DNA from 3 places in the Candidatus Thalassolituus haligoni genome. Region 1 is predicted to be linked to each of the others. Evidence: predicted binding sites of a transcription regulator. Region 1 holds the regulator's gene; each other region holds the start of a gene.
The links. Region 1 encodes PhoB, which activates phosphate uptake and scavenging genes when phosphate is short. Its sites were predicted from a motif close to TGTCATANNNNTGTCANA; they were not measured.
Positions count from the first base shown of each region.

Region 2: the regulator PhoB is predicted to act here: its motif matches at 1,949-1,966, upstream of SOJ49_RS05725 (sigma-54 dependent transcriptional regulator).
Region 3: the regulator PhoB is predicted to act here: its motif matches at 4,574-4,591, upstream of SOJ49_RS04485 (PhoX family phosphatase).

Region 1 covers NZ_CP139482.1:4,078,252-4,084,357, forward strand. The annotation lists gene SOJ49_RS18420 (chorismate lyase) at 1-412, shown strand, start outside; gene ubiA (4-hydroxybenzoate octaprenyltransferase) at 415-1,320, shown strand; gene phoB (phosphate regulon transcriptional regulator PhoB) at 1,430-2,128, shown strand; gene phoR (phosphate regulon sensor histidine kinase PhoR) at 2,134-3,441, shown strand; gene SOJ49_RS18440 (response regulator) at 3,422-4,303, opposite strand; gene cysZ (sulfate transporter CysZ) at 4,360-5,079, opposite strand; gene trmH (tRNA (guanosine(18)-2'-O)-methyltransferase TrmH) at 5,154-5,861, shown strand.
Region 2 covers NZ_CP139482.1:1,256,155-1,262,260, reverse strand. The annotation lists gene SOJ49_RS05730 (PAS domain-containing sensor histidine kinase) at 1-112, opposite strand, end outside; gene SOJ49_RS05725 (sigma-54 dependent transcriptional regulator) at 319-1,788, opposite strand; gene fliS (flagellar export chaperone FliS) at 2,191-2,640, opposite strand; gene SOJ49_RS05715 (methyltransferase domain-containing protein) at 3,001-5,103, shown strand; gene SOJ49_RS05710 (cellulose synthase subunit BcsC-related outer membrane protein) at 5,118-6,106, opposite strand, start outside.
Region 3 covers NZ_CP139482.1:979,108-985,213, reverse strand. The annotation lists gene ppnN (nucleotide 5'-monophosphate nucleosidase PpnN) at 1-632, shown strand, start outside; gene SOJ49_RS04490 (hypothetical protein) at 698-2,503, opposite strand; gene SOJ49_RS04485 (PhoX family phosphatase) at 2,579-4,480, opposite strand; gene SOJ49_RS04480 (4a-hydroxytetrahydrobiopterin dehydratase) at 4,827-4,949, opposite strand; gene SOJ49_RS04475 (fumarate hydratase) at 5,102-6,106, opposite strand, start outside.

The DNA of each region.
Region 1 (6,106 bases):
CGATGTCGTCAGACAATATCACGGCCCAGCCTTGCCCTCTGAATGTGCCGACCTGAAATTGCGCTGGCGGCAACCGGTATGGGTACGCGAAGTATCACTGCGCCAGGGGCAATACGAGCTGGTAAGAGCCCGTACCGTCATTCCCTTGACCAGCCTGGCAAGGGTTGGTCAGCCAATTCGTCATCTTGGCAATCGTTCTCTTGGCAGCTACTTATTCAGCCAGGCCAGCTTGCGCCGACAACCATTGAAGTTCAGTCAAGCCTGTCAACCGGTAACCGACAGTGCGCATTGTTTTTGCTGGACAAGGCGCTCCGTGTTTACAATCAACGGTGCGCCTCTACTGGTAACGGAGGCGTTCTCTTCGCTACTGCTATCACCACGCTTCCATTCGCCAGACGACACAAGGCATTGATTATGCAATCACCTCTGTCTGCCACACTCGATAAACTCTGGCCACGCTGGCATCAGTGGATTCAGCTGACCCGGCTGAACAAACCGGTCGGTTCCTACCTGCTGTTATGGCCGATGCTATGGGCGCTATGGGTGGCCGCCGAAGGTTTGCCATCGATTGCCAACCTGGTGATTTTTACCCTCGGAGTATTTGTGATGCGCTCCGCCGGTTGTGTCATCAACGACTACGCCGATCGTCATATCGACCGCCACGTCAAACGCACGCAGGATCGGCCCCTGACGCAGGGCCGCATAGCCGACCGCGAGGCGCTGATCGGTTTTGTTATGCTCTGTCTGATCGGCTTGCTGCTGGTGTTAATGACCAATACCCTGACCCTCTGGCTGTCACTCGGCGGGGTTGCTCTGGCAGCACTTTATCCTTACATGAAACGCCACACGCACCTGCCACAGGTGTTTCTCGGAGCTGCGTTCTCCTGGGCAATTCCCATGGCGTTCGCTGCGCAAGCCAATGAACTGACATCCCTCTGCTGGCTGTTATTTATTGCTAACGTCTGCTGGACCGTCGGCTATGACACCATTTATGCCATGGTCGACCGCGACGATGATCTGTTGATCGGTGTCAAAAGCACCGCAATCCTGTTTGGTGATCTGGACGTCACCATGATTGCCATTCTTTATGGCATGGCGCATTTTTGTCTGCTACTGACAGGCAGCCAATTAGACGCAGGGTGGCCATTCTACCTCGCCTGGTTAATTGCAGGTGGTTATTTGTGGTGGCAATTACGTGCCATCCGCAGCCGTGAGCGTATGGCCTGTTTAAAGGAGTTTCTGGCAGCTCACTGGTATGGCGCGATTATTTGGGTTGGCCTGGTGCTGAACTACGCCCTGGCGACGCCATCTTTGCCCTGATCAGGCAATATGCTTGACGCCAATCTCAGCAGTGTCACATGCTTGTAACACTGGATCAGTGTAATACCCCCGCATTATTCCTATTGTGACATTTGCGTGACGAGCCGTTATGACCAAAGCAGGCAAGACCGTTCTTATTGTGGACGATGAAGCCCCGATCCGGGAAATGATAGCCGTGGCCCTGGAAATGGCCGGGTATGAATGCCTTGAAGCAGCGAATGTACAGGAAGCACATGCGCAGATTATCGACAGAAAGCCAGATATGATTTTGCTTGACTGGATGCTGCCAGGCACCAGCGGTGTCGAGTTTGCTCGCCGCCTCAAGCGCGAAGATCGAACTGCCGAGCTGCCGATCATCATGCTGACTGCCAAGGGCGAAGAAGATAACAAGGTTCAAGGACTGGAAGCGGGGGCGGACGATTACATCACCAAACCGTTTTCACCGCGTGAGCTGGTGGCGCGCCTGAAGGCCGTTTTACGGCGCTCAACGCCGCAAGGCATTGAAGAACCAATCGAGGTCAGTGGCCTGATGCTCGACCCGGTCTGTCACCGGGTGACCGCCCATGGTAACCCGATTGATATTGGCCCTACCGAGTACCGCCTGTTGCAATTTTTCATGACCCATCAGGAGCGCGCCTACTCCCGCGCCCAGCTACTGGATCAGGTATGGGGTGGTAATGTCTACGTTGAAGAACGTACCGTCGATGTCCATATTCGCCGTCTGCGCAAGGCGCTTGGCGAATCCCACGAACAGCTGATTCAGACCGTTCGTGGCACGGGCTATCGCTTTTCGATCAAAGCCTCCTGATTTTGATGACCCCTGTCTGGCGCAGAGAGCTGCGCCGAATCCTTTATCTGCTGATACTTGCCGTTGGCTGTGGCTACTATTATTTTGGCAAGCCACTGGAAGCCCTGTGCCTGATGATGGGCATCTATATCTCCTGGCAGTGGCTGCAGCTCTATCGCCTGCATCGCTGGCTGGATCAGGGACAAACCACCGTCTTGCCACGCACACTCGGTATCTGGGGTTCCATTTTTACGGAAAACCAGCGCTTGCAACAAAGCAGCATCAAACATCAACAGCGCTTGCAGGCCATTATCAACCGCATACAGGATTCAACCGCCGCGCTGCAGGATTCGGTATTGATGGTCGACGCCACCGGGGCACTGGAGTTCTGGAATCAGGCCGCTCAAAACTACCTTGGCTTACGCAGCCCGGTTGATATTGGCCAGCCCATTACCAACCTGATTCGAACGCCGGAGTTCAAGGCCTACTTCGACAAGGCGGACTACCACGAACCGCTGACCATTCGCTCTCCAATCAACCCGCGTATTTACCTGCAATTCAATATCACCTTGTTTGGCCGTAAAGACCGCTTGATCCTGGTGCATGACGTCACCCGCCTGAAGCAACTGGAAGAAATGCGCAAAGACTTCGTCGCCAACGTCAGCCACGAGTTACGCACCCCCCTCACGGTGATTTCCGGCTACGTCGAAACCATGCAAGCTGCTTCTGAAATGTTGCCACCCCGCTGGGGACGCATGCTGCAACAGATGAGCGAGCAGAGTCATCGCATGGAAAATCTGCTCAAGGATCTGCTGATGCTGTCGCGGCTGGAAACAGGTGAGAATGAGCAGGCTCAGCCAGTGGCGTTGCAACCGCTGCTGGAAGCGATTCGCCGTGACGCAGCCTCTCTCAGCAGCAACAAACACACTCTCTCGCTGAGTATTGACCACGACCAAAAGCTGATGGGGTTTTATAACGAACTCCGCAGTGCCTTTTCCAACCTGGTATTTAATGCGGTGAAATACACCCCCGAAGGCGGCCATGTGAAGCTGCACTGGTACTCAGAGGGCGGCAAAGGTTATTTCAGTGTTACTGACAACGGCATCGGTATTGCTCATCATCATATTCCTCGCCTGACCGAGCGTTTCTATCGCGCCGACCCGAGCCGCAGCATCGCCACCGGCGGCACCGGTCTAGGACTGGCCATCGTCAAACACGTATTGCTGCATCATGATGGTGAACTGCAAATCAGCAGCGAAGAAGGCAAGGGCAGCACGTTTACCTGCGTTTTCCCCGGCAGTCGTCTTTCTGACACTAGCGCGCCTGGCCAATAAACCGCGACAAGGCATCCAGCTTGTCCGGATCGTCATCGACAATGCGCAGTCGAATCTGGACAGTCTCGGCGTCCGGATGCGGCTCTTGCGCCTGCAACATGCGAACAAACGCATTAATCCGGGCAATATCACCATTGTCAGGATGAATCACATCAACAACGGCCTGCTCCAGTAACACCGGCAGTGCATCCTGACGCCGAAAAACACCAATCATTTCCTGCAAGCTGATGTCCCGGATAACCAGCCGGGCTTCAACGCCAGAGGCAAAACGGACATTGGCCTGGCCTTTTGCGCCGGTTTTTGACACCGGTTCAGGATGCGGGGATCTGGCCAGCAAGGGAGAAACAACGGCGGCTCTGGCCGCCCCTGGTGCAGTCTTGCCTACCAGCGCCTGATTGCCCACATTCCCCATCAACACCGAAGCGCCACTACGGTCTGCTGAAGGTACTGCTTGTTCCGATACGGTAGCTGGTCTTACTTTCAAATGCCGAAACACCATACGGCTCAGCTTGTCGACAAAGGCATCCCGCGTAAACGGTTTGCCAATATAGCTGGAAACACCGGCTTCAACAGCCTTGAGTACGTGATCACGATCACCACGACTGGTGATCATCATAAAAGGCGTGGCTTTGTAATTCGGTTGCTCGCGCATCCATTTCAATACCTCGATACCCGACATCTCAGGCATTTCCCAATCACACAGAACCAGATCAAAACGATGGCTATCCAATAGCGCCACCGCCTTGCGGCCATTGGTCGCCTCAATCAGCTCACAACCGGGATAGGTTTGACGCACGGCTTTTTTCACCAGATCACGAATAAACGCCGCGTCGTCGACTAGCAGAATTGTCAGCTCAGCCATCTGCTGCACCTCGGTCAGCAACTTATATCCTGGCACCCTGACGGCGCCCCGAATCTTCAGCTTAGCCGAGACTGATCAGATTGCCGTTGCAGCTGCCACAAGGTTGCACCGATCACCGCTGCCGGTGGCACCAGGCAGTTCAGCAGCGGAATCGTCATCAATACCGACACCGAGGCACCAAAGCCCCAGGCCGTCCAGCGTTGCGTCGCCACTTGTTCGCGACTGGCACGAAAATCCTGCTGCTGGTTGTCCAGGGTATAGTCGCTGTACTGCAACGCCATCACCCAGCTACCAAACCAGAACCAGGCCAGCGGCATCAACAAATTGAGGCCAGGCACAAACGACAGCAACAACAGCAGCAAATAACGCGGCAGGTAATAACCCATTTTGACCAGTTCACGCATCAGCGTACGGGGAATCAGTGCAGCAATGGATTCATCCTCGACCACATGGCCCTGGCGCCGTTCGATCTTGCCTGCCAGCAAGCCATAAAACGGGCTTGCCAACAGCAACAGCACTGCACTGAACAGATAACCTGAAATCAGTGTCGAGAGTAATAACATCAAGGGCACAACCAGCCAGGCAAGCCATCCGAACCAACCGGAGTCCAGCCACTCCCAGCTGGTAACAGACTCAACCAGCCAATAAATACCCAGCGCCAGCAACACCAGATTAATCAGAATGGGCAGCCAGACGTAACGGCGTATTCCCGGTTCATTCAACAGTGCAAAGCCGCGCCACAAATAGCCGGCTCCTATCAATAAATTGTCTTTCATACCTGTTCCGTGCATAAAACTGGAAGGTTTTATACAATGCCGCCCCGTTTTGAGCCAGAGAGACATTGCCGACCATGACGCCAGAACGCCTGAGTTGTGTCATCAACACCCTCAACCGACGCCAGCCAGACCTGTCGGTGATTACCGATGAAGTCTACAAATCGCACAACCTCGCTGCGATTGCCCGCTCCTGTGATGCCTTTGGCGTTCAGGATGTGCACTGCGTATGGCCGACCACCACTTACCGGCTCAACAGCGTCACCAGTGCAGCCGCTGCAGGCTCAGAGAGCTGGGTCACGGTCAATACGCATCCGGATATCGAAGCCGCCATCCGTAGCCACCAGCAGCGCGGCATCAAAGTCTGTGCAGCCCATCTGACAGACCGGGCTATCGACTTCCGTGCCTATGACTTTACCCAACCAACCGCGATACTGATGGGCACGGAGAAAGAAGGGGTCAGTGATGCGGCCTCCGAACTGGCTGACGAACACCTGATCATTCCCATGCTGGGTATGGTACATTCTTTTAATGTCTCCGTTGCAGCCGCCATCATTCTTTGTGAAGCCGCCCGCCAGCGCCAACTGGCCGGCATGTTTGAACAACGCCACCTGAACGATATACGATTCAGTACCCTGTTATTTGAATGGTGCCAACCATCGGCAGCCAGACTCTGCCAAAAGCACAACCTTCCCTATCCGGCACTACGGGAAGACGGTGAAATTGCTGATCCGCAAGCTTTTTCACAACAAGTGAACGCACAGAGCGCACACACCTCCCGGTAATCAGCCAGCGTTATTTTCCTTCCCACGACAGAAAAAGAGAGATACACCCACATACCTGTGCGAGATATCGCACAAACGTGTGGGAAATCCGTAATCTGGCCTGCAATACTCCCCTCATTCGTCCCAACCAAAAAATATAACCCTTTGTTTTTCATGGAATTTATTTTTCATTTCAATTTTATGGCAAGCAATTGGCAGCTTTGTGGAACTTCTGCTCACGGCCAACTTTGGTAAAGTGACAATCA
Region 2 (6,106 bases), 1.6 Mb from region 1:
GGCGTTCCTGATTGCGACCGCCAGCCGTCATCGCCATAACTGCGGCGGTGTCTTCGACGGTTGGGGCGACATGGGTTTGAACCGAATCGATACGGGCTGTGGACATCGTCATAAACACCTCACCATTCTGCATTTCTATCGCCAATAAATCAGCGTTCAGGCAGATAAAGCAAAGGCTGTGCCCACTTCTAAAATAAATTTAACTTATTGATATTTATTGACTTTTTATATGGTGATTTTTTATCCGCCAAGATACAGGCATAAAAAAACCGGCTCTACGCCGGTTTTCTATCACTGCAATACCAACTCACCGAAGGGTCAGGCAAAGTCTTTTTCCTTACGTTGCAAGTTGTACTTGCGCATTTTTTCGACCAGGGTAGTACGGCGAATATTGAGTTTTTCAGCAGCACGAGCAACGACACCATTGGCATCATCCAGCGCCTGCTGTATCAATGATGATTCCAGGTCGGACAAATATTCACGCAGATCCAGTCCGTTCACGGGTAATAACGCGGCGCTCTCCAGATTGGCTGGCGGCATCATTTCCTGAGCGAGGTCATCACCAGGCTCACTCGCTGCGGCCAACGCTTCTTCTTCATCGTCTTCAAAGTGGCGGAATTTTTTCGGCAATTCGTTGACCCCCACCACACCGTACGGGAAAAGGATCGCCAGTCGTTCGACCAGGTTAGCCAGCTCACGAACGTTGCCGTGCCATTCGTGACGACACAACGACATGATCGCCGCAGAGTTGAAGCGAATTGAGCCTCGTTTTTCGTTCTCCAGACGAGCGATCAGTTCATTCAACAACAGCGGCAAGTCTTCAACCCGCTCCCGTAATGACGGCATTTCGATAGGGAAGACATTCAGACGGTAATAAAGGTCTTCACGGAAGCCGCCGTCTTCAATCATGTTTTCGAGATTTTTGTGGGTCGCGGCAATAATGCGCACATTGGCTTGCAGTGTCTTATTGCTGCCAACCCGCTCGTAGGTATGTTCCTGCAACACTCGCAAAATCTTGACCTGCATACTCAATGGCATATCGCCAATTTCATCCAGGAACAAGGTGCCGCCTTCGGCCAGCTCAAAGCGTCCGGGACGGCTGGCAATCGCACCGGTAAAGGCACCTTTTTCATGCCCGAACAACTCACTTTCCAGCAACTCTGCCGGAATGGCGCCACAATTAACTGGTACAAACGGTTTGTTACGCCGACTGGAATGATAATGGAGGTTACGGGCGACCACTTCCTTGCCGGTGCCTGATTCTCCCAGAATCAATACACTGACGTCTTTATCTGCCACCTGCATGATCAGCTCACGTACCTGCTGAATATGGCGACTGGTGCCGACCAGGCTGCGGAACAGCTGGATGTCACGTCGCTCACTGCGGCCTTCACTATGGGAATATTGTTCGCGATAAAGCTGGCAGCGGTGCAGGCTGTCTAGCAATTTGTTGTAACTGGGAGGAGATTCTACGGTGGCGATCACCGAGCGACGTACGGAGTCCGGGAGACGATCCAGTCCGTGATCACGGCCAAGACAGATAATCGGTGCTGACTTGTCCCACTGGTAAACGGCTGTCATAACACCATGGAACAGGCCTCGACTGTCATCACCGACCAGCACAGCCGAAATATCCTGGCTGTTTTTGGCACGGCGACTGACTTCTTCCTGCCAGTGCTGACTGTCACTGACGATGACTTCTTCCCCGAGAAAATCAAGGATCACCTGCATATCGTGACGACGCTGGTGATCGTCATCGATCAGCAGAATTTTAATTTCTCTCCACATACGCAATCTTCCTTTATTTCAGGCAGTGCCTTATTCCACTTCCACTAAAAAACAGCGAATTCTCGTTGTCTGTTGATGGCTTGACCGGGAGTTGACTGGATAACCAGGGATACTGTCCGTCTGTTCACAAGAGCACTGAACTGTTATTTTTTATTTTTGGTGTCATCCAATTGACTCATGTTGCTCAGTTAAGTGCGTATTTTTGACGAAGTCAAATAATCGACGCAGCAATTCGCCACAAACGTATCTGACGTAACATTAGCACGACGGCAGACTACCCTAACGCCCTATTGTCTTACAATACCTGAAATAAGTATTAGTAATATCAATGACTAACAGACGCCTGGAAGATGACACCCACCATCACCCAAATGTTCGTGGTTGCCCGTCAGGTCGCACTGGTCAGGCCGAGATGTGCGTATTTTCACCCTGATAGCCTGAGAGCGGCTCGCGATTCCCCGAATGAGTCAAATAATCGTCGCGAATACCATCCCAGCCACGTTTGACTTCCAGCATCAAGCTCATGACTTCTTCAATCATGTCGGTATCGTTTGCTCTGGTTGCCTGTAACAGGCGGCGATTCATGTAGTCGTACAGTCGCTCAAGATTAGCGGAAATCTCTCCGCCAGAGCTGTGATCCAGACTGCTTTGCAAGGTGCTGATAATTTCCATAACCCGACCCAACAGGTTGGCTTTGGTAGCCATATCACCCCGTTTAATGGCCCCCTTGCTTTGGGCCATACGGGTTAATGCGGCTTCCATCAGCAGTTGGATCAGGCGATGAGGATCGGCATCCAGTACTTCTGAGGTCGTGTTCACTCGCTGGTATTGCTTGGCGCCCGATGGGTACATAGGGTCTGCTCCTTCCATTGTTGTTCAGCTTCTGTTGGCTGTAGCGGCCAAACCGGCGTTTTCTTTAACAAGAAGGTTGCCGAATTAAGCGATCAAGCACATGCGCCGGGCATCCGCTGGCGGCAAACTACTTCCGCCAGCCCGGTAAAAAGTGACCTTCCCTGCCACCAAAAAACAAAAAACTCTTTACAAATCATAATGATAAAAGATGGCACAAGCTCTGCTTAGGCTATCAGCAGATGGTTGCTGTCAATCGCCTGATAACCTGGGGAGCCTGCTAATGATCGGCTTGCCGTTACATCGGATCTGAATCACCAGCCACGGAATCCACATCGCCGGGGTATTTACGAGGGCATTTTCATGGCAAACCTGTTGCCACAATTAACCTTCCAGGGATCAACATCCCATGCTTCCGCTTCGATACGGGCGCGATCGTTGTATATGGCCGCCAGCTTCGCTTACGCCCAGGCTGTTGAAGATCAGGATACCTTGACACTGCAACGGGCTTTGATACAGGCAGAACAGGCTTATCAGCTGCAGCCGGAAGATCTTCAGATTATTAATCTGTTAGGCCGTATTTGTATGCGTCAGGGCCAGTTGATACATGCCAGGGATTGGATAGAAGTTGGCCTTGCCATCAAACACACTAGCCCGAGTCTGCTGTACAGCGCCGGGCTGATCGAACTGGAAGACCGACGACCAGCTGTGGCTGAAGACTACTTTTTGCGTTCCTCACAGCTGTCCAGAGTGGCCACCCGAGCGCCTTTTTACCTCGCCCATGTGCGTCTGCAACAAGGAAAATACGCAGCGGCTTTTGAGGATTATCGTCAATTGGTGCGTATCCACCGCGATGATATATTGCTGCAGAGTCGCTTGCTTGAAGCCGCAGCCGGTGCCAGCGTTGATGGCTATTGCCCGGAACTGGCAGCCGAGGTGGTCGATTATCTGCAATTGCCAGGTGATGTTTCCTCTCTGGCCAGGCTGGCGACACAGCTGTTGCAATGCCGCTTTCAGGATCTTCAACAACACGCCCTGTTAGGCATTAACCAACTGACACAAGAACCGCTGCTGCTCGCCAGCTTGCACCACATAGCCCTCAGTCATCCACTGTTGGAGCGCCATCTGACCCAAATGCGATTCAGCCTCCTGCAGGGCTGCATTCATACTCTGGAGCTGGACACTCAATACCTGCCGCTGGTGCTGGCACTGATTAGCCAAACCGGGATAAACGGAGGTTGTTGGGCCGAAACTGATGATGAAGCCAGGCAACTCCAACAGCTGACCCGATTATTGGAGTATTGGTTGGAGCAGGCAGCAGACCAGCAGGATTCAATACTGCCAGCGCTGCTCATGCTGCTGATGTACCGACCGCTGACAGCAACCGGCTTGCTCGACAAACTGTTTGCCATCCCAGATGACTGGCCCGAGCCACTACGGCATTACCTCATCACCCAGATCGATAACGAACAGCGTCAACGTTTGCATCGCCCAGTCATTCCGACCTTTGGTACGCCAGATCAGGCGCTGATTTCCCCGCCGACCTCCAGCCAAAGCGCCACTCGGAACCAGACCCTGCAGGCTGATAACTGCCTGTTTTATCCTCGCTGGCGTCCATTGCAACAGCATCCGCAAGGGAATTATTTTAGTCACCTAAAGTGCCTGTTCCCAATGGCTCTGGCTGCTCTCTCGATCCCCACAGAGCACACAGAGGAACTCTTGGTAGCGGGATGCGGAACCGGTCGGGAGGCCCTCAAACTGGCCCAAAAATTCACTCCCTTGAACATCACCGCCATAGACCTCAGTCGTGAGGCATTAAGTTATGGCCGTGCACACCAGACCGATAGAGAGGTGTCGATTGACTGGATGCAGGGAGATTTACGCCAGATCAGCTGGCTGGGAAAGCAGTTCGATGCCATTGAATGTGGTGGCGTACTCCAGCAGTTGCCCAACCCTCTGAGCGGGTTGCTGGCACTGGCCGAAGTACTGAAACCAGGAGGGGTGATCAAAATCACCTTGCACAGCCGGATAGCAAGGCAAGGAATCACTCGCCTGCGCCAGCAACTGGACACAACAGCCATTACATCTGTCACCGGATTGCAGCAGCTACGCTACGCCTTGATGGAAACCGCTCTGGCAACCACTGCAGGCCTCTCGGAACAACAGTGCCAGCAGTTGCTGCAACGACCGGATTTTTACAGCCTCAGCGGTTGCTACGAGCTGCTGTGCCACAACCAAGAGCAGTTATTTGATATCGGCGATGCCATCAGCTGGCTGGCTAACGCCGGACTGCGCTGGGTAGGCATGCAGGCTCAGCCAGAAGCCGAGCAGCTGGCCCGACAGACTTACGGCTGTCCGGCCAGTGAACTGACACCGGAACAGTGGCAGCTTCTGGAAAATCAGTCACCTGCGTTGTTTATCGGCAGGTACCAGTTTTATGCCATCAAACCTGCCCATGACCTGTGACGGCCGATGACAGATCAACGGATGGTATTGATCCAGTCCGGCAAATCAGCTGTCAGTACTGAACGCCTTGGATCCAGCGTCAAACGTACCGCTAACATAAATCCGAATTCATTAAACTCGGGCGACAAGCCATAGAAGACTCCCCCGCCCAGCTGGGCATGAGGGTCGGTTTGTACCATGCCCAGCAATTCTAAACCGAGATACATACCGCCAACCTTATTGTTGGTATAAAACTCCGAACACAGGTTACTTTCCAGTGGCAATAAAGGTGCGCAGTCTTCCTGATGCTGCTGGTAACCAAAGTTAACCTTACCCTGAACCACAAAATCGCGCTGTTCTCGCGTCAGTGCTGTCAGTTCACCACCGTATTTAAACAGCTGCTGCGGACTGAAATAGCCCCCATGCCCCAGAGTAAATTTGCTCAGATTACGGTCAAAACGCTGAAATTTGAAGGTTGGCCCGAGCGTGATACGTTCCCAATCGTCGTTGCTCCATTGCTTTTGCGCCGCCAGATTGAATTCCATTTCGTCATTGGACGCCACTCGCGTACCCGATAACGAGGCACTTTTCAAACCCGCCGATGCGCCAAAATCCTTACCCAGTCCCAAGAAAACCCGCGCTGAAAATCCCTGGCTGTCGACGGCTCCCCAGGAAATGCCTTCGTAAGGGTCATACAAGCCGACGTACGACAGAATCGACTCCTTTATAGGATGGGAAAACAGCTCAAGATTGATATTGCCGCGCTGCATCTGGTAATCCAGCCCCAGATATCCCTGGGTACGTGGCGAGATCGGGGCATTGCTGGGGGTCAGACCAATGGCAAAGTAAGGTGATATACGCCCTTCGTAGCGATAATTCAGCAGCAGGTCGACAGCATTATTAATCTCGGTTGTTGGCGAGTATTGATACGTTTCTTCCTGACCTGGATAGCTACCGACCAGGGCAAAATCCTGCAATGTGCCGCTATTCAAAGTCACACCAGAGAGCTGCAAGTCAAAAATAT
Region 3 (6,106 bases), 1.3 Mb from region 1:
CGCACGGCATTGTTATTTTTCCTGGCGGGCCGGGGACTGCCGAGGAACTGCTCTACCTGCTGGGGATTCTCACCCACCCGGATAACGCTACCCTGCCGTTTCCGGTCATCATTACCGGACCAAAAGAGACAGAAGACTATCTGCAAGCGATCGACCGCTTTATCGGAACCACATTAGGCGCAAAAGCCCAGGCTCGTTACCAACTGATTATTGATGACCCACAAGCGGTCGCCCAGGCAATCAAAACCGGGATCCACGGCGTCAAGATCTGGCGGCAACAGCAAAAAGATGCCTACTTTTTTAACTGGTCATTACATATCGAAGCAGACTTCCAACACCCGTTCGATCCGACCCACGAAGCCATGGCAGCACTCAACCTGTCGCTAAAAGCACCAGGACACCAGCTGGCCGCCGACTTGCGCCGTGCCTTTTCCGGCATTGTTGCAGGTAACGTAAAAGCAGACGGCATCAAGCGGGTACAGGAGCATGGCCCGTATCTGTTGAATGGTGATCCGCAAATTATGGCCGAGATGGACGCCCTGCTGGCTCGCATGGTGGCTAACGGGCGTATGAAGATAACAGGGGAGTATACTCCCTGCTACCGTATTTCAAGTCGGGGAGTCTTGGAGTAAGTCGAACCCGTACCTGCCTTTCAAACACCAAGCAGGTACGGGCGTATTGCAGCCACCGTCGTGCTTCAGTAGTGACTGAGTATTTCCGTGATACCCGTCTTCTGATCGACTTCAACTTCATCGTACACGTTCGTCAAGGGTGTGATCACCGCTTCGCGGCCCAGATTAAAACTCTGCTCTTTAACGATCACCCGATAAGCTTTATTTAACTTCAATGCTCGCTCAGCCGAAGGCATTAACAGATAGCTGATATCGTCAGAAATTTTGGCAAATTCTGCGGCAACAGGGTTACCCTCGGAATCAAAGAATTTCGCTAACACTTCGTCGTTGGTGCGGAATTCATTACCGGTTGGGTTATGTGCCAGGTAATAGGCAAACTCGCCAGCACCGTCTTCACGCTTCAGGTCTGCAACCCCCGAGAAACCCTTCTCCAGCCAGTGATACCAGCCCTGACGAAAGCTGTTTTGGGTATCAAACTTGCGTTCGAATGAAAGAACCGTGTCGTTGTGTGCACCAATAAAGCCATGACAACCCAGGCAAAACGCGTTTTCTTCGTACGTTTGCGGACGCAGTTGCCCGGCATCATCTTCAATAAAGCCTTGATACAGCCAACCATGCGAAGCGTAAACACCTACTTCCATGTTGCCGAAGATGGTTTTGGTACGACTCGGGAAATCGTGACGCTCCTTGATTTCCTTGTTCACGATTTCGCGCAGGTCGTAATAGGTGCGCCAGCCCATCTTGCGGCTATAACGCAGTTCCTTCATACGAGCCGCCATGCCGGTATTGCCAGTGGCCTCGTTGATATCCAGGTAACGCACACTATGCAGAAATTCGGTACCTTCCGGGAACAAACGCGCAGCCAGATGAATATCACCTTTTTCCAGTTGCGATTTGGCCACCCCCACGTAAGTCATATATCGGCCGTCATTCGGGGCCCAATCGTAGGTAATTTGAGTTGCAGTGCCCAATACACCATTGTTATCCAGATCGACACCAAAACGCGTTTCATCGGTGGCATCAATCATGACATCTTGTTCTTTCAGCAGCGCTTCGACAATGGCCAGGTTGATCTTGTAGGTCTCCAGGTCAAAGGTTCCTGTCGTCAGTTGCTGGAAAGCTTCCGGCAGTCTGATCATCACATCGTCTGTTGAGCCATTGGTGGGCATAAAGGTGCCCAGGAACGGGTAGTAAGCATAAACGCGCCAGCCGCTGTACTGTCCATCCGGGGCAATATCAAAGCCCTGCTCATTAAAATCAAACCAGGCATCCGGGGAATAACCCTCCCATTTGCCATCACCATTACGATCCCATTCGGCAGGAGGGTTGGCGAGTTTTGCTGCGAGAATGATGCCGCCATTGTCAGCGCGGTAGTTATCCTCGCGAACGTATCGCAGAATGTCGTCGTCTGAAATCGCCGCTATATCATTCGTGCGATCCTTACGGATATTGGCCCAACGATTCACTACACCACTCTCTGGAAAAGCGTACGCTTCCTGTACGTCAGTATCGTTGAGATAGTTGGGGCGTTTACTCTCACCATGACACGCATAACAGGGGTTGGATACTTCCCCATTTTCCTTGACCGGATTGGTGTAACACTGAGGCGGGATATAAGGCGTCGGACTCTCGGAAACATCTCTGGTGATATCGGTCAGAGTGCCGTAAGCCAGATTGGTAGCAACAGGATTCGTCGTCTCTTGTTGATTATTATCACTGCTGCTATCCGGGGAACTACTATCTTCAGTCTGGTTTTCATCATGTTCACTGGCATCCGAGTTACTGTCAGCTGTATGAGAAGATCCACTGTTATCAAAACAGGCGGACAAAACCAAAGGAACCAGCAGTAGGCAAATTCGGAATGTGTTCATTTAACAATACCTTTAAAAAAAGGGCAGCTAAGCGCCGCCCTTTTTGTTGATCGATCAAGCGATAACTACCAAAACTTACTCTGCAATAGCAGGGAAAGGCCCGATATAGCCAGTGTATGCACGGTGTGCATCACCCGTTGTATCTTCTTCTTGGTCAGACTCACCATAAGGATGCTGAACCACAGACATCAGGTAGGCGAAACCATTGATGTTTGGATACCAGTATGGAGAAGTCGTTTCAGAACCATATGGAGTGGTCTGGATACGAATCAGATCCTGGCTGGCAAAGTCGTAAGCCCAGATGACGTCGTTCTGGTGGTTACCAGTATCTTCACCAATGATCAGGTAATCATAACCGGACATGTAGGTCACGTTATCCGGCTCGGAAATACCATTGATATGACAGCTGTTTTCGTCTTCGAAACCCGCCAGCTGGGCTTCAACGTTCACGCCCTCAACACCGTTGCTGGCCTTGGTTGGACGACCAACGACCAGTCCTTTCATGGTTTTGGCAACGTAGTTGGAACCAATAGTGCTATCAACCAGCAGATCCAGTTCATAAACCGCACCACAACGATTCTTGTTCAGCTGGATATGGTCTACCGGTGCAGAGGCATCGGCTTGCATGCTGTTATACACACGAGACATAGCAACATACAGCTTGTTGCGCTTGCTATCGTAAGTAACACCTTCTTCCTTGGAGAACTCGGTGGTTGCACCCATCAAGGCAGCGTAACGACGGGTTTCCAGACGGGAAGCAGCCACTTCCATACCGGTTTTCACAGCCAGACATTCGGTTGAACCGTTGGCAGCAATTTTGGTGTGGGCAGCGTTAGCACAGGTGCCGTCAGTCTGCACTTCGGAGGTTGCGAAGATGTCAGTAAACAGCAGCGGATCGGTGGTGTCGGTACCGTGTACGTAGGCACTGACAGTCGCGTTGTCTGCATGACCCAGAGAGATCCAGTCCAGAGTCGCTTCACCAGCGCCTGTAGCAGAAACCTGGTTCCACTTGGCTGCATACAGGTTACCGGCACTCAGATCACCAGCGGTGTCGGCCACGAACATGAAGAAACCAACGTTGGAACCGTCATCCGTGATGTAGGCAGTTTTGGAGTCCGGCATGACATAAGCCAGCTCAATGGCCACACGGCCCATGGCGTAGTGCTTGGTCATATCAACGGTTGGAGTACTGGTGGCATCCGTGGCGTCAGTGCTCACTTCAATTTCAGTGTTCCAGCCGTAGTAGTAAGGGTTCCAGCTCAGATCACCGGAAACGTAGTAGTCCAGTTGGGTAGCAGGGTAGCTATCAGCAGCGGCTTCAGTAGCCGTCGGCAGCGAGCGGGCATCCGGCTCATATTCTTCAGACGCCAGGTGGGTGTTCCATGGGGTCACAGAAGCAGCACAATGTACCCAGCCACCATCAACGCCTTTCTGATCCAGCTGGGTCAGGCTGATTGGTGAAAGAGCGCCAGTCGTTTCATCCTGATCCAGTTCGAACAGGAACATGGCGCCCGGACGGGTTTCCATCTGGGAAACAGAGAACAGGCGACCATTCACTGGCAACAAGGAGGTGTGTTCGTTAGCGTCAGTAATACGCAGTGAACTGTCTTCTTCAGTCAGGGCAGTGCCCATATCATCAACCAGCTGGCCGAATGTTACGCCAGTGATTTCATCACCAGAACGGGCGAACTCATGGTATTGACCACCGAAAGATTCGCCATCAATAACCGCTTCAGACACCAGGATTGCACGTTTCTGAGCATCGGTTGCAGGAGCAGGAACACCAGTAAAAGTCAGTTTACCAGTACCAGCAGCAGGAGTACCGTCAGTACCTGGAGTACCTGGATCACCCTTGTCACCGTCAGCACCAGCAACGCCGTCTTTGCCATCGTCGCCATCTGAACCACAAGCAGCCAGACCAGTAGCCAGAGCGGCCATCAGCAATGCCTGCAGCAGTTTGTTTTTCTTGAATTCCATAACGCACTCTCTCATCGATTGTTTATAGAGGTCTAAGTGCGGCATAGGCTAGTCGCAGAAAATGACAACTTGAATGAGCTTTTATGTCAGAAAGAAGACATTATTGTGACAGCTATTAATAACGAATTTGACGTCGATACACTCCCATGACGCGTTTGTACTGGAGCTTTATTGAGGTATCAATGGTGCAATCTGCCGGCTATGGTTGCCAAAAATGGCCTCAGATTCCAGGGTACTCAACCTTCGGACAAGAGCATCATCTCAAGATGGCCAACTGGGTGCAGAAGGGAGAAATGGCCCGTTGCTCGTGGCTTCAGATATGAATCGTCAGGCTACCCCACCACCACTAGGGGTGGTGATTCTGTTCCTCTGCCAGTTCTCCTGTGCGATTAGCCAACCCCAGCGATTGCCCGAAATTCTGGGTCTTTACCTTGCGCTGTAACATCGATTGGTTCTCTTCGCTTATCAATTCCCAGGCGGACAGCAGCCCCGCCAAAACACGAACGATTTCATCCTGAGTGAGTGAAGATGGTGTCAGTGCTTGCTCCGGTATCCGCAGTAAAAAACAAAAAACCCGGCGCTGTTAACACAGGGCCGGGTTATTCAATCAGAACAGCGTGATCAGCTCACTTCTTTCGCGGCGATACGCGCCGCCCATTCGATCGGGCCGGTCATGTGTACCGATTCACCTTTGGTATCGACAGCAACGGTGACGGGCATATCCACCACGTCAAACTCGTAGATGGCTTCCATACCCAGATCCGCAAAACCCAGCACTTCCGCACCCTTGATCGCCTGGGAAACCAGGTAAGCCGCACCGCCGACGGCCATCAGGTACACGGCTTCGTTGTCCTTGATGGCTTCAATCGCGATCGGGCCACGCTCGGATTTACCGATCATGCCCAGCAGTCCGGTTTGTTCAAGGATAGTACGGGTAAACTTGTCCATCCGGGTGGCTGTGGTCGGGCCAGCAGGGCCAACTACTTCGTCGCGAACCGGATCAACCGGGCCAACGTAATAGATAAAGCGACCTTTCAGATCAACCGGCAGTTCTTCACCACGGGCCAGCATTTCGACCATACGTTTGTGAGCGGCATCCCGGCCGGTCAGCATCTTGCCAGACAGCAGTACGGTTTCACCGGTTTTCCAATCCTTGACGTCTTCCGGCGTTACGGTGTTCAGGTCAACGCGGCGAACACTGTCACCAACTTCCCAGCTGATTTCCGGCCAGTCTTCCAGCTTTGGCACTGGCAGCGAGGCAACCCCGGAACCATCCAGCACAAAATGGGTGTGACGGGTTGCCGCACAGTTAGGAATAATGGCTACCGGCTTGTTGGCGGCATGGGTCGGATAATCCGCCACTTTCACATCCAGTACCGTGGTCAGACCACCCAGCCCCTGAGCGCCGATGCCCAGCTTGTTGACCTTATCGAACAACTCCAGGCGCAGTTCTTCGGCACGATTACTGGCACCACGCGCCTGCAGTTCCTGGATATTGATTGGCTCCAGCAGCGATTCCTTGGCAATTTGCATGGCTTTTTCAGCCGTGCCGCCAATGCCGATACCCAACATGCCCGGCGGACACCAGCCAGCCCCCATGGTCGGAATCTGCTTCAGTACCCATTC